Regions from separate parts of the Pantoea sp. SGAir0418 genome, predicted to be linked through region 3. Evidence: predicted binding sites of a transcription regulator. Region 3 holds the regulator's gene; each other region holds the start of a gene.

Region 1 (4,900 bases), 450 kb from region 3:
GACAACTTCGCCAGCGAGCTGGACAAGTACGGCCACATCCCTAACGGCAACCGCAGCTACTATCTCAGCCGCTCGCAGCCGCCGTTCTTCAGCCTGATGGTGGATTTGCTGGCCAGCCACAAGGGAGATGATGTCTACCGCCAGTATCTGCCACAGCTGCAAAAAGAGTATGACTACTGGATGGCGGACAGCGATAAGGTGGCTGCCGGCCAGGCGAGCAAGCGCGTGGTGAAGCTGAGCGACGGCACCCTGCTCAATCGCTACTGGGATGACCGTGACGTGCCGCGCACCGAATCCTGGCTGGACGATGTCAACACCGCGAAAAAAGCGCCTGAGCGCAATAAACAACAGGTGTATCGCGATCTGCGCGCGGGCGCCGCCTCGGGCTGGGACTTCAGCTCACGCTGGTTCACCGATGCGCACAATCTGGCCTCGATTCGCACCACCCAGCTGGCCCCGGTGGACCTCAACAGCCTGCTGTTCCACCTGGAGCAGACGCTGGCGAAAGCCGCGAAGCTGGCAAAACAGAATGATAAAGCGCAGCAGTTTGCGGCGGATGCAGAGAAGCGCCAGGCGGCGATCAATCGTTACCTGTGGGATGACAAACAGGGCTGGTATGCCGACTACGATTTCCAGAAAAAGCAGGTGCACAATCAGCTCACCGCCGCCACGCTGTTCCCGCTGTATATGCAGCTGGCGGGCGACAAACAGGCTGAACGTACCGCCGCCGCCGTGGAAAAACAGCTGCTGAAACCGGGCGGGCTGGTCACCACGACGGTAAACAACGGCCAGCAGTGGGATGCGCCTAACGGCTGGGCGCCGCTGCAGTGGGTAGCGGTTGAAGGTCTGGAGCACTATAAGCAGAACCAGCTGGCGCAGCAGATTGGTCTGCGCTTCCTGCAAAATGTGCAGCAGACTTACGATCGCGAGCACAAGCTGGTCGAGAAGTATGTGGTCGACGGTGCCCAGCTGGGCGGTGGTGGTGGTGGCGAGTATCCGCTGCAGGACGGTTTTGGCTGGACCAACGGCGTAACGCTGAAGCTGCTGGATAAGTATTGTCCGAAAGATAAAACCTGTAACAGCACGCGCGACATCCCCTCAATGCCGACGCTAAACGCGGCGAAATAACCCTAACGTCAGGTGCGCCGCCGTGCGCACCTGCTTCTCAGGCCCGATGCCACAGCCAGGCGATGACCACGCCCGGCGCTGCAGCATCCCCCTGCGCATCACACTTTTCCATTACTTATCTTTTACATCTTGAAACACCCCTTACTAAAAGATAATAATTCTCAATCTTAAAATGACTCTTTTTCTCATCGTTAACCGCCGCGCTGGTGTGGTGCGGCTTTTGTTCTCAGCCAAAGGAATCATTATGACCGCGCTGTTCCCCCTCAACCGTGGCCGGCTGCTGTGCGCGCTGGCGCTGGCGTTTCCGGCACTCGGCGTAGCCGAACCCTCTCTGGTGGTCACCGCACAGCCGCAGGAGAGCGCCACCTCGCCCACGGCGGACTATCTCGCCACCCGCAGCGGCGCCACGAAAAGCGATCGTCCACTCGTCACCACGCCGCAGTCCATTTCCGTGGTGACGCGTCAGCAGATTGACGATCAGGGCGCGCAGGATATGAACCAGGCGCTGGGCTATACCCCGGGGGTTTTCACCAACTTTGGTGGCACGGCCACGCGTTACGACACCATTTCGCTGCGCGGTTTCCACGGCGGTGACGTCGACAACACCTTCCTTGACGGTCTGCGCGTGATGAGCGACGGCGGCAGCTTCAACATCCTGCAGGTGGATAACTGGTTCCTTGACCGCATCGACGTAATTAAAGGCCCCTCTTCTGCCCTTTATGGTCAGACGGTGCCGGGCGGACTGGTGAACATGGTCACGAAGCGGCCGCAGTTTGCTTCACAGGGCCATTTACGCTTCGCCACCGGCAGCAATGCCAGCAACAGCGCCGCCTTTGATTACACCGATGCGATTAACGATCAATGGGCGTACCGCCTGACCGGCATCACGCGCAACAGCGATACCCAGTACGACCACACGCGCGAAGAGAAATATGCGCTGTCACCCCAGCTGCTGTGGCAGCCGGATGAAGACACCAGCCTGCTGCTGCGTGCTTATCTGCAAAAAGATCCCTCAGGTGGCTATCACGGCTCGGTGCCGGCGGAAGGCACGCTGTACAGCCACAATGGCCGCTGGCTGAACGACGGCTTCTATGAGGGCGACAGCGCGCTGGATCAGTTCAAACGTCATGAGCAGATTTACGGCTACGACTTTTCGCACCGTTTCGATGAGGTATGGTCGGTGCACAGCACCGGCAGCTACAGCCATTCCAGCGTGGCGCTCGACCAGGTGTACCAGATTGGCTGGAACAGCGACAATCCGGACCTGCTCAATCGCTACTACTCCGGTGAGCGCTCTTCGCTCAGCGCGTGGGCGACTGATAACCAGCTGCAGGCGGAGTTTGCCAGCGGTGCGCTGCAGCATCGCGTCACGCTGGGCGCGGAGTATCACCGCTACAAAAATGATTTGAGCGACGCCAGCGGTGCTGCCTCACCGCTGAATGCCTGGAGCGGCGAGGCCATCGGCAGCCAGCCGGATTACCTCTGGACAGCGCAGACGCGCCGCTACTATCAGAGCGGCCTCTATCTGCAGGATGAGATGGCGTGGCAGCGCTGGCATCTGGATTTGTCTGGTCGCTATGACCGCATCGTGTCAGAGAATGGCAATAGTCGTCGTCAGGACGATCACGTCAGCGGCCGCGCCGCGCTGCTGTACGCCTTTGATAACGGCGTGTCGCCGTACGTCAGCTGGAGCCAGGCGATTACCCCGGCTTCGCTGACCGATCCCGACGGAAATCAGCTAAAACCGACCACCTCAGAACAGTATGAAGCCGGGGTGAAATACCAGCCGAACGGCACGCGCGATCTCTACAGCGTGGCCCTGTACGATCTGACACAGAACGATGTGGCCAACCGTAACGTGCAGGACGGCACCTACACCCCGTCCGGCAAAGTGCATGCACAGGGCATTGAACTGGAGGCGCGCAGCCAGCTGACCGAACGGTTCAGCACCATTGCCGGTTATACGCTCAACCATCTGCGCTTTAAGGATTCCGTGGACGGCAACGATGGCCATACGCCGTACGTCACGCCAAATAGCATGGCGTCGCTGTGGGGGCATTATCAGTTTGATTACGGCCTGAGCGCGGGTGCCGGGGTGCGCTATATTGGCCGCCAGTGGGCCGATAACGAAAACACCACCCGTTTGCCGTCGGTGACCCTGTTTGACGCCTCGCTGCGCGCCGATCTGGGCGCGTGGCAGCCGAATCTGAAAGGTGCCTGGCTGCAGCTGAATGCCCGCAATCTGACGGATAAAAAGTATCTGGCAGCCTGCTACGGCACCGGTTACTGCTATCGCGGCGCGGAGCGGACGCTGACCGCCACAATCGGCTACGATTTCTGACGACATAAAAAAATCCGCAGCCCCGGACGGGACTGCGGATCTTGTTGAATCGTGATTTGGCGTCAGCTGCGGACTTTACGGTAGATCCACAGCACCACAATGGCACCGATCACCGCGACCACAAAGCTGCCAAAGTTGAAGCCGTCAACCCGGCCAAAGCCGAACAGGGTACTGATCCAGCCGCCCACCACCGCACCGACAATCCCGAGTACCACGGTCAAAATAAATCCGCCGCCATCTTTACCTGGCATGATCCATTTAGCGATAATCCCGGCAATCAGACCAAAAATAATCCATGAAAGAATACCCATTTGCTGCTCCTTACGTTATGAATCAAGGTGTTCATCGCGCTAAGTATAGCCGGGAATTTTTTCTCTGCTACATCAACATCATGATGAATTCGTTCACGCCGGCTAAAGCTTTTACCGCCCCGGTCGATAACCGACGAAGAGCAGTGGCACTCGTAAAATAGCAATCGGACAGGTGGAGCAGGACGTGAAAGACGCCGATAAAGAACAATATCTCAAGCGCGGTACGCTGGCGGTGTTGAACGTGATGAAGGATTTGTTGCGTTATCAAACCCTGCTGATGGTCAATTTCTCCCGTGGTCAGTTCATCAGCCGGCTGCTGGCCGCGGATGAAGATCGGGTGATTTTTGATCTCGGCAGCAACGCGCTGGACAATGATTTGGCACTGCAGGGTGGCGAAGTGAATATTGCGGCCGAAACCCACGGTGCCAAAGTGGAGTTTGGGCTGCAGGGATTAACCCGCATCGATTATGACGGCCTGCCCGCCTTTGCCGCCGCGCTGCCCGACCTGGTGTGGCAGATTCAGCGCCGGGAATTCTTTCGCGTCAACGCGCCGCTCGAACCGGTATTTTACTGCCACAGCCAGTGGCCGGACGGCAGCACAGCGCGCTTTCGCCTGCAGGATCTGTCGCTCGGCGGCGTCGGCGTGTTGCTGGATGAGGCACTGCCGGAAGGTCTTAACCGTGGCGATACCTTCAAAAAGCTGCGCGTTGAGCTGGGCGAATATGGCCAGTTCGAAGTGACCGCACAGCTGCTGCACATCGGCGAGCGCAGCACCGTGACCAGCAAGAACGAAACCCGCATCACGCCGCGACTCAGCTTCCGTTTTACCGCCATCGAACCGGTGCAGGAGCGTCAGCTTCAGCAGGTGATTTTTGCGCTGGAACGGCTGGCGCGCGACAAGGCCAATCGCTTCCAGTAAACCGCCGGCGTCCCGCGCGGCGCCAGCGTAGTCTATGCTTTCTCCTTGCACATTCTTTTCACCGGCTCCCAGCAAGGAGATTCTCCCCAATGGAAAACTGGCTTTCTGCCCATCGTTTGCAACTTATCTTTCTCAATCAAAACTTCTGGATTAATAGCGCCATCATTGTGTTCGGCACGCTGATTGTTTACTGGCTGCTGC
Region 2 (4,900 bases), 2.0 Mb from region 3:
CGACTATACGCCGCTGGCTTTTAATGGCAGCGATTCGCTGACGCTGGATTTTTACATCCACGACGGCGGCGTCGCCAGCAGCTGGGCGAGTGCCGCTCAGCCGGGCGATCGCATTGCGATGGGCGGCCCGCGCGGCTCATGCGTCGTGCCGGTGGATTATGCCTGTCAGATTTATGTGTGCGATGAGACCGGTCTGCCGGCATTTAAGCGCCGCTATCAGGAAATGCAGGCACAACAGATTCATCTGCTGGCCTGTGTTGATGAGCCAGTCGGCCGCGCGTATCTTGGCGACCTGCCGGACGTCACGGTGAGCTGGCTCGGCAGCGGCAACATGCAGACTGAGGCGCTGACGCCGCTGCTGGACCCGATTATGCTGCCTGCTGATGACTACTTCATCTGGCTGACCGGCGAAGGCGCGGCGGTGAAAAAGCTGAGCGATTACTTTACTCAGCAACGTGCGGCGCACAGCGACCTGGTGCGCGCCGTCGCTTACTGGCATCAGAAATAACCGGCGCCCGCCCGCTGCCGCCTGTGTTGAATTTTACCAGGCACCAGACTACTATCAACCTCCCTCAACTGACCCCGGGAAGGCGATGAAACAGCAGCGGGATGTTCCAGAGCACGCCGATGCGGCACAGCGTGCCAGCTGTGCCGGCGCACGCAGAAAGCGGCGCGAAAGGATGCTGGATGCCAGTGATATTCGCCTGCTGATGCTGCACTTTCTGGCCAGCGGCGCGGCGCACGGTTATGAGCTGATCAAGTCGGTGGAAGAGTTGTCGAAAGGCGAATATTCCCCCAGCCCCGGCATTATTTATCCCAACCTGACGCTGCTGGAAGAGATGGACGCCATTCGCGTGGTGGATGCCCAGGCCACGCGCAAAGCCTACGCGCTTAACGATGCGGGCCGCGCGCTGCTGGCGGAAAATGGCGAAAACGTGGCGGTGATTATCGGGCGGCTCACTTCGCTGGCGATCCTGGTCAACAACCGCAGCATTCCGCAGGTGGAGCAGGCGATCCATACGCTTCGCTATACGCTCAATCACCGGTTATCGCAGGAGCAGATTTCACCGGCCACGGTGGACATTGTCGTGGCGGCGCTGCAGGACGCGGCAGAGAAGATCGCCAACAGCTAAGCGCGTTACGGTTTCTTCTTGTCCACGTGCCCCAGTTCGCGATCCGGCCAGCAGACATCGCGCACCCGCTGCTTCAGTGCTGCCGCATCGGGAAAGCCGCCTTCCTGTTTGCGTTCCCAAATTACCTGACCATCAATGCTAATCTTGAATACGCCGCCGCTGCCGGGCTGGAGCGTGACCGCGCTGAGATCGCTGGCAAAGGTATGCAGCAACTCCTGCGCCATCCACGCCGAACGCAGCAGCCAGTTACATTGGGTACAGTAGTGAATGGTTACTGCCGGTTTATCTGCCATCCTATCCCTCCTGTTAGTGCTTGATTAATCATGGGTTAACAAATTGTGCGCACAAAGATACATCTTGATGCAAATGATATTGATAATGATTACCAATTGCATTAAATTGTTTTCGCCATCATTTGACTCTCTATAAATCCCACAGGCATCCCTGCGGCACCGCGGCCAGTTATATACGGCAGCTGTGCACTCAAGCGCGCATGACACTGTGCCACAGGTGCCGGGATCGATAACATTATCTGGCCAGCGTGACGCGCTGTTTCACGGTTTTTAGCATAAAGCCGTGTTTTTCTGGCAGCAAACAAGTGAGCGAATACTAACAATTAACCAGGTATTTCGCGCATGTCTTTCAACCTTCAGGGAACTGTTCAGCAGCGTCTGTGTAAAGTCGCTGTTCTTGCTTCAGCCATTCACGCAGCCTGCAGCTATGCCGCCAGCGACAGCAGTACGCTGGCGCGTTCCGCAGAGAACAACAGCAGCAATGAACCGGTAATGACCGTTACCGCACCAAAGCAGCAGGCTGGCAGCAAAACCACGCTCACCGCCAGCGATCTGCAAAAACGCGGCGCCAATGACTTCGGTTCGATCATGCGTTATGAGCCGCTGGTCAGCGCCACTGGCGCGGCGGGCGGTTCGTCAGCCGGTAAAAGCGGCTTTGACCGTGCAGGCTATACCGGCTACAACATTCGCGGGCTGGAAAGTAACCGTGTCGGTCTGGATATTGATGGCATTCCGGTACCGGACGCCACCGGTCGTCCGTACGTCAGTCGCGCCGGTAACAATACCTTCGGTATTGGTCGCGACTACATCGACCCGTATATGTTTGGTAGCGTCGAAATTGAGAAGGGCGCGACATCGGTGGAACAACCTAACACCGCAATCGGCGGTAACGTATCGTTTCATAACAAGTCGCCGGACGACTATCTCAGCAGCGATAAAACCCACTATTTCGGTTATCAGAGCGACTACAGTTCGGCAGACCGCAGCTGGCACAACGGCATCACTGCGGCGGCAGGGGATGATGAACTGCGCGGCCTGTTTGTTTACAGCCGCCGCGACGGCCAGCAGACGCGCAACAACAGCGGCGTAAAAGACGCCTACCCGGCCAACTGGCACTCGGATGCCTTTATGACGTCGGGCATCTGGCAGCCAAACGATCAGCACAAGCTGAGCGCCACCTTCGACTACTACCACAAAACCAATCACACCCACTACGATACCTGGGACAGCAGCAGCGGCAACACTATTTGGGGCACTGCGCAACAGCAGAGCGATTCGCGCCGCTGGGGCATTAATCTTGCCGATGAGTGGACACCGTACAACGAGATGATCGATACGCTGACCACGCGGGTTTACTGGCAGCAAACCGAGGCGCACGACACCACCTGGTTACCGACCAGCGCCAGTCAGTACGGCTTCGTCTACTCTGACTACAACGTCGATACCTTAGGGTTTGACACGCGCGCCAGCAAAACCCTCGGCCGCCACGAGCTGAGCGGCGGCGTCAACGCGCGCGTGGAGAACAGCGAGCGTCCGTTCCGCCAGGAGCCGAACCCGGGCACCTTCGGCATCATCACCCAGCCGCAGTCAGACAGCCGTTCCTGGACCGTGGCCGGTTATCTGCAGGATAAAATCAATTTCGATCTCGATAGCCACAATTTCGCGGTGATTCCCGGCGTGCGCGTTATTCATCAAAGCACCAAACCGAAGAACCTCGGCGATCTGACCAACGGCAGCACGGTGCTGACCGAAGAGCAGGTGGAAAAACTGTACGGGAAGACCAATTCAGACACCGAAGTGCTGCCGTCACTGACCTTCCAGTACGATATCAACCCGGCGCTCACCACCTGGCTGCAATATAAGCGCGGCGTGGAGTATCCGACCACCAGCCAGCTGTACGGCTCGTGGAACCTTGGTTCAAGCTACGCCGGCAGCGCGCAGTATGCGCTGATTGGTAATGCCGATCTGAAAACCGAGACCAGCAACAATTTTGAGTGGGGTCTGAAAGGACAGCCGACCGACGGCATCACCCTCAATACCTCGGTGTTCTACAACACCTACAAAAACTTTATTGCCTACACCCGCTATCGCCGCGCCACCAACCCGGCGATGTTCGTCAATGTTCCGGCCAACATCTACACCAGCTATCAGGCTGAGAACCGCGACAAAGCCTACATTTATGGGGCGGAGATCAGCACCCGCGTCAACTACGGCAGCTGGTTCCCGACCGTGGATGGCCTGAGCAGCACGTTCGCGCTCGGCTACAGCGAGGGGAAAGCGAAATCCCGCTATCTGGGTGACAAATACATCGATCTCGACAGTGTCGCGCCGCTAAAAGCGATTGTCGGCGTCGCGTGGGACGACAAAGCGCGCGGTTACGGCGCGGCGCTCACCGCCACCTTCGTCAAAGGCAAACAGGCCAGCGCCACCAACCGTGAGAGCTACAGCAACAGCGGGGCGGCCATCAGTGACGCCAGCAGCGAATACATGCGCGTGCCGGGCTACGGCCTGATCGATGCCACCGCGTACTGGCAGCTGACGAAAAACGTCAGGCTGAGCGGCGGTGTCTACAACATTACCGATCGTAAATACTGGGATTACCTCAGCAGCCGCACGCTGACCAGCGCCAGCGCGCAGGAGCGCAACGACATCAATCTGGCCGTGATGCCGGGACGCACCTGGCAACTGGGCGTGAACGTCGACTTCTAATCACTTTTCGCCATGCGGTGGCGCAGGGCATTTTCACGGGAGCAAGCGCAATGCATCAACGCTATCAACACTATCTGGCGCTGAAAGGCCAGCAGCCAAAAATGTACGCGCGTGATTTAGCCGCGCTGATGGGCATAGGGGAAGCACAGCTATGCGAAGCGCGCGTGGGCCACGACGCGCAGCCGCTGCGCGCCGATTTTCCGGCGCTGCTGACGGCGCTGGCGGCAGTGGGTGAGACCAAAAGTATTACGCGCAATGCCTGGGCGGTGCACGAACAGCTGGGAACCTACAGCAATCTGCATCTCGGCGAACATGGCGGGCTGGTGCTTAATCCGCGTGCGCTCGACCAGCGTGTGTTTCCCGCGCAGTGGCACAGTGCTTTCTTCCTGCGCGAGCAGACCGCGCACGGCGAACGGCAGAGCATACAGATTTTCGATCGTCACGCTGATGCGGTGCTGAAAATCTACACCACCGCGCAAACGGAGATGCCGGCGTGGCAGGCGTTAATTGAGCGCTTCCGGCTGGCGCACGCGCCTCAGCTGCAGCCGCAGCCGGTCAGTGCCACGCCGTTCAGCGACAGGGTGGATGCCGGCACTGTCGAAGCGGAGTGGCGTGCCATGACCGATGTGCATCAGTTCTTTGGCCTGCTGAAGCGTCACCATCTCTCGCGGCCGCAGGCATTTCACGCGGTGCCGGATGATTTAGCGCGTCAGGTGAGCAACACCGCGCTGGCAACGCTGCTGCCCCAGGTACAGCAGGATGGCA
Region 3 (4,900 bases):
CAGCCGGTAGCGCTGGCATCGTTTACGGGCAAAAGTCGGAATATGCCCTAATGCCTGACCGCCTGGCGCCGGGACAGGTGAATCCATGATACCCTAAGCCCAGGTCTCAACCGAAAGAACTTTAGCCATGATTTTGAACGCCCGTCTGCAAACTGAACAATCTGCCCCTGATGCCCAGCCCATTCTGTTAATTCATGGCCTGTTTGGTAGCCTGGATAACCTCGGCGTACTGGCGCGCGGCGTGCGCGATGCACGGCCCACGCTGCAGGTGGATGTCCGTAACCACGGCCTGTCACCGCGCAGCGAAGAGATGCACTACGCTGCGCTGGCGCAGGATATAGTCGACACGCTGGATGCGCACCACATCGAACGGGTCGATGTTATCGGCCACTCAATGGGCGGCAAAATTGCCATGGCGCTGAGCGCCGTTGCGCCCGAACGGATTGGCAAAATGGTGCTGATCGATATCGCGCCGGTGGATTACCAGACGCGACGCCATGATGAGATCTTCGCGGCGATCCGCGCGGTCAGTGCAGCTGGCGTCACGCGCCGCAGCGCTGCGGCCGACGTGATGCGTGAGCACGTGCGCGAAGAAGGCGTGATTCAGTTCATTCTGAAATCTTTCCATGAAGGCGAATGGCGCTTCAACGTGCCGGTGTTATGGGACAATTATCCGGTGCTCTCCGGCTGGCAGGAGGTGCCCGCGTGGCCTCATCCGGCGCTGTTTATTCGCGGCGGTGATTCACCCTATCTGGACAATCAGCACCGTGATGCGCTGCTGCGCCAGTTCCCGCAGGCGCAGGCGCACATTATCAGCGGTGCTGGCCACTGGGTGCATGCCGAAAAACCCGATGCCGTGCTGCGCGCGGTGCGCCGCTTTTTTAACCTGTAAAAGCAAAAGCTTGCTACGGGCGGTTTAGGGTTGGCGTCGCGCCGGGCGCTGGAGTATGATGTCGCGCTAAAAATTTGCCGCGGATGCTTTTTTCGCCGCGGTCGGGCCGATAAATGTTTAAATCGCGCAGCGCCTTTCCGCCGTTCGCGCCCACGCAGTTTCACAAACCATGGCAAAAGAACAGACAGATCGTACCACGCTCGATCTCTTCGCAGACGAGCGGCGTCCCGGTCGCCCTAAAACCAGTCCGCTGTCGCGTGATGAGCAGCTGCGCATTAATAAGCGCAACCAGCTGAAGCGCGACCGGGTGCGCGGCCTGCGCCGCGTTGAGCTGAAAATGTCCAGCGAAGCGGTCGACGCGCTTAATACGCTGGCCGAGCAGCAGAACATCAGCCGCAGTGAACTGATTGAACAAATGCTGCTGGCGCAGCTCAAACTGGCGTAACGTGCGCAGACCGCACGCTGGAACACAAACTCAGCGCTTTACACATTCCGCGCTTTTCGCCGGTCTGCTATCATTCGCATAACTGTGTCGTCTTCTGACTTACTTTCACAATCAGGATTTAAGAGGTTACTCACTCCATGGCAATCGTAGGCATTTTCTTCGGCAGCGATACCGGCAACACTGAAAACATTGCAAAAATGATCCAGAAACAACTGGGTAAAGATGTCGCCGAAGTGCATGACATTGCTAAGAGCACCAAAGAAGATCTCGAAGCATTCGATATTCTGCTGCTGGGTATTCCGACCTGGTACTACGGTGAAGCCCAGTGCGACTGGGATGACTTCTTCCCGACGCTGGAAGAGATTGATTTTAACGGTAAGCTGGTGGCGCTGTTTGGCTGCGGCGATCAGGAAGATTACGCCGAGTACTTCTGTGACGCGATGGGCACCATTCGCGACATCATTGAGCCAAACGGCGCAGTGATTGTGGGCCACTGGCCAACCGAAGGTTACCACTTCGAAGCCTCTAAAGGTCTGGCAGACGACAAACACTTTCTCGGCCTCGCCATCGATGAAGATCGTCAGCCTGAACTGACTAACGAGCGCGTCGACAAATGGGTTAAGCAGATCTTTGACGAGCTGCAGCTGCAGGCGATCATCGAAGCCTGATGCTTTCCTGTCCGATGTGGGCGCTGGCTCACATCGGGCAATGGAATTACCTATAAAAATAATAGCTACGGTTTTTTAACTTTTTCCCTCAATTCTGTAGAATACCCGCAACGGTCATCTGCTTATTCCTCGGGCATCAGACTGAGACTGCGCGAAAAGGAACATCGATCTGCACGATCCCGCTGAGGTTCACGACATTTCTCCTTACAGCATCCGGGGAATTGTCCGCCGCAGCCGGTTTTCATTTCGCAGGCTGAGCTCTATAATGAGACGCAAATGAGAATGCGCGTTGACCACACATTCAAGGCCTTTGCGCCGTAAGTGACTAGCAAAGTAACAGGACAATATCCGCATGACTGACAACAACTCCGCATTGAAAAAGGCTGGCCTGAAAGTCACGCTGCCCAGACTGAAGATTCTGGAAGTGCTTCAGGGACCCGGACCCGAGTCCCATCATGTCAGTGCGGAAGATTTGTACAAACGCCTGATCGACATGGGCGAAGAGATTGGTCTGGCGACGGTATACCGTGTTCTGAACCAGTTTGACGACGCCGGCATCGTGACGCGTCATAACTTCGAAGGCGGGAAATCCGTGTTCGAACTGACCCAGCAGCATCACCATGATCACCTGATTTGCCTCGACTGCGGCAAAGTGATCGAGTTTAGCGATGAATCTATCGAAACGCGTCAGCGTGAGATTGCAACACGCCACGGTATCAAACTCAGCAACCACAGCCTGTATCTGTACGGCCACTGTGCGCTGGGAGACTGCCGCGAAGACGAGACGCTCCACGATCAGTAATTGAATATGCTATGCAGTATAAAAAAACCGGTGCCAGGCACCGGTTTTTTTATGGCTGCGTTCAGGCGACCAGCGTTTCCTGCAAATAGCGCCAGCGCGGAACAGGCGTGCTGCAGTCCAGCACCGCCAGCGAAATGCGGGTCTGGTTATTGCCGTTAAGCATTTGCAGTTCGTGATACTGAATGGTCACTTCCTGCTGCTGCTGGGAAATGATGGCATGCTCACTGGTGGCGATTCGCATCCCTTCCCGCTGCCCGTGCAGTTTGCGAAACAGGGTTTCAGTGTCATTGAGATCGAGCTGTTTGCCTTGCGGCGTCACCATTTTGAAGTCGGGATGAAAGTGCGACAGCAGCAGGTCCATACTGTCATCGCTGCCTTCGGCCTGATTAAAAATACGTTCGATAAGCTGATGTAAAACCACCACGCTATGTTTGGCTTCCAGAGCGAGACTTGTCATTTTTCTTCCTTCGCTAACCCGCACAGCAACATTTAAGAGCGCATAGCCTACCTGAAAATAATGATTTCACACGGGTAAATTAGTTAATTTTATTAAAGTCAGATTAGTCGTAATCGCGCGCGATTACTGTTTTTTGTCTGGTTCAGCATAATCGATTCCCGTTTGCAGATAACGGGCAATAAAAAAGGGCGATTGCTCGCCCTTTGCTGATCATATCGTGCTATCAAGCAGTAAAATTATTCGCCGATTTTTGCCCAGGTATCACGCAGACCCACGGTGCGGTTGAACACCAGTTTCGACGGCTGCGAGTACACGCTGTCAGCGCAGAAGTAACCTTCGCGCTCAAACTGATACGGTGCCAGCGCACTGGCGGCACGCAGACCCGGCTCAACGAAGCCCTGTTTGATCTCCAGCGAGTTCGGGTTGATGGTGGTGAGGAAATCCTCGGCCGCGCCCGGGTTTGGCACGCTGAACAGACGATCGTACAGACGGAATTCGGCAGGCAGCGCGTGAATCGCCGACACCCAATGGATAACGCCTTTCACCTTGCGGCCATCGGCCGGATCTTTGCTCAGGGTGTCGACATCGCAGGTAGCGTAGATGCAGGTAATGTTGCCGGCTTCATCTTTCGCCACGCGCTCGGCACGAATGACATAAGCGTTGCGCAGACGAACTTCTTTACCCAGCACCAGACGTTTGTACTGCTTGTTGGCCTCTTCACGGAAGTCGGCGCGATCGATCCACACCTCACGGCTGAACGGCACCTCACGCGTGCCCATCTCCGGCTTGTTCGGATGGTTCGGCATGCTGATGATTTCTTCATGCCCGGCCGGCAGGTTCTCGATCACCACTTTCAGCGGATCCAGCACCGCCATGGCGCGCGGCGCGTTCTCGTTGAGGTCGTCACGAATGCACGACTCCAGCGACGCCATCTCAACAATGTTGTCCTGCTTGGTCACACCGATACGGCGACAGAATTCGCGGATTGACGCCGCGCTATAGCCACGACGGCGCAGACCGGATACGGTCAGCATGCGCGGATCGTCCCAGCCTTCAACAATCTTCTCGCTCACCAGCTGTGTCAGCTTACGCTTCGACATCACCGCATATTCCAGATTCAGGCGCGAAAACTCGTACTGACGCGGATGCACCGGAATAGTGATGTGATCCAGCACCCAGTCGTAGAGACGACGGTTGTCCTGGAACTCCAGCGTACACAGGGAATGGGTGATGCCTTCCAGCGCATCGGAGATGCAGTGGGTAAAGTCGTACATCGGATAGATGCACCACTTGTTGCCAGTCTGGTGGTGTTCGGCAAATTTAATGCGGTACAGCACCGGATCGCGCATCACAATAAAGCTGGATGCCATGTCGATTTTGGCACGCAGGCAGGCTTTGCCCTCTTCGAAGCCGCCATCACGCATCTTCTGGAACAGCGCCAGGTTCTCTTCCACGCTGCGATCGCGATACGGGCTGTTTTTGCCCGGCGCGGTTAGCGTGCCGCGGTATTCACGGATCTGCTCTGGCGACAGCTCGTCAACGTAGGCCAGGCCTTTGTTGACCAGCTCAACCGCGTAGTTGAACAGTTGGTCAAAGTAGTCAGAGGAGTAACGAATGTTGCCGCTCCACTCAAAGC

Evidence for each region. Region 3 encodes Fur, which represses iron uptake genes when iron is present. Its sites were predicted from a motif close to ATAATAATGAGAACNACTATCAA; they were not measured.
Region 1: a site for Fur is predicted at 1,277-1,299, ahead of C1N84_RS11000 (TonB-dependent siderophore receptor). Genes of this name have one in related genera too.
Region 2: a site for Fur is predicted at 1,500-1,522, ahead of C1N84_RS03510 (TonB-dependent receptor domain-containing protein). Genes of this name have one in related genera too.

The regions. Positions count from the first base shown of each region.
Region 1 is NZ_CP027911.1:2,378,943-2,383,842, forward strand. It holds gene treA (alpha,alpha-trehalase TreA) at 1-1,128, shown strand, start outside; gene C1N84_RS11000 (TonB-dependent siderophore receptor) at 1,373-3,469, shown strand; gene C1N84_RS11005 (GlsB/YeaQ/YmgE family stress response membrane protein) at 3,532-3,780, opposite strand; gene C1N84_RS11010 (flagellar brake protein) at 3,965-4,699, shown strand; gene C1N84_RS11015 (mechanosensitive ion channel family protein) at 4,789-4,900, shown strand, end outside.
Region 2 is NZ_CP027911.1:767,026-771,925, forward strand. It holds gene C1N84_RS03495 (siderophore-interacting protein) at 1-508, shown strand, start outside; gene C1N84_RS03500 (PadR family transcriptional regulator) at 594-1,133, shown strand; gene C1N84_RS03505 (SelT/SelW/SelH family protein) at 1,139-1,426, opposite strand; gene C1N84_RS03510 (TonB-dependent receptor domain-containing protein) at 1,769-4,135, shown strand; gene C1N84_RS03515 (hemin-degrading factor) at 4,186-4,900, shown strand, end outside.
Region 3 is NZ_CP027911.1:2,825,374-2,830,273, forward strand. It holds gene ybfF (esterase) at 128-892, shown strand; gene ybfE (LexA regulated protein) at 1,062-1,337, shown strand; gene fldA (flavodoxin FldA) at 1,475-2,005, shown strand; gene fur (ferric iron uptake transcriptional regulator) at 2,358-2,807, shown strand; gene C1N84_RS13180 (hypothetical protein) at 2,869-3,264, opposite strand; gene glnS (glutamine--tRNA ligase) at 3,501-4,900, opposite strand, start outside.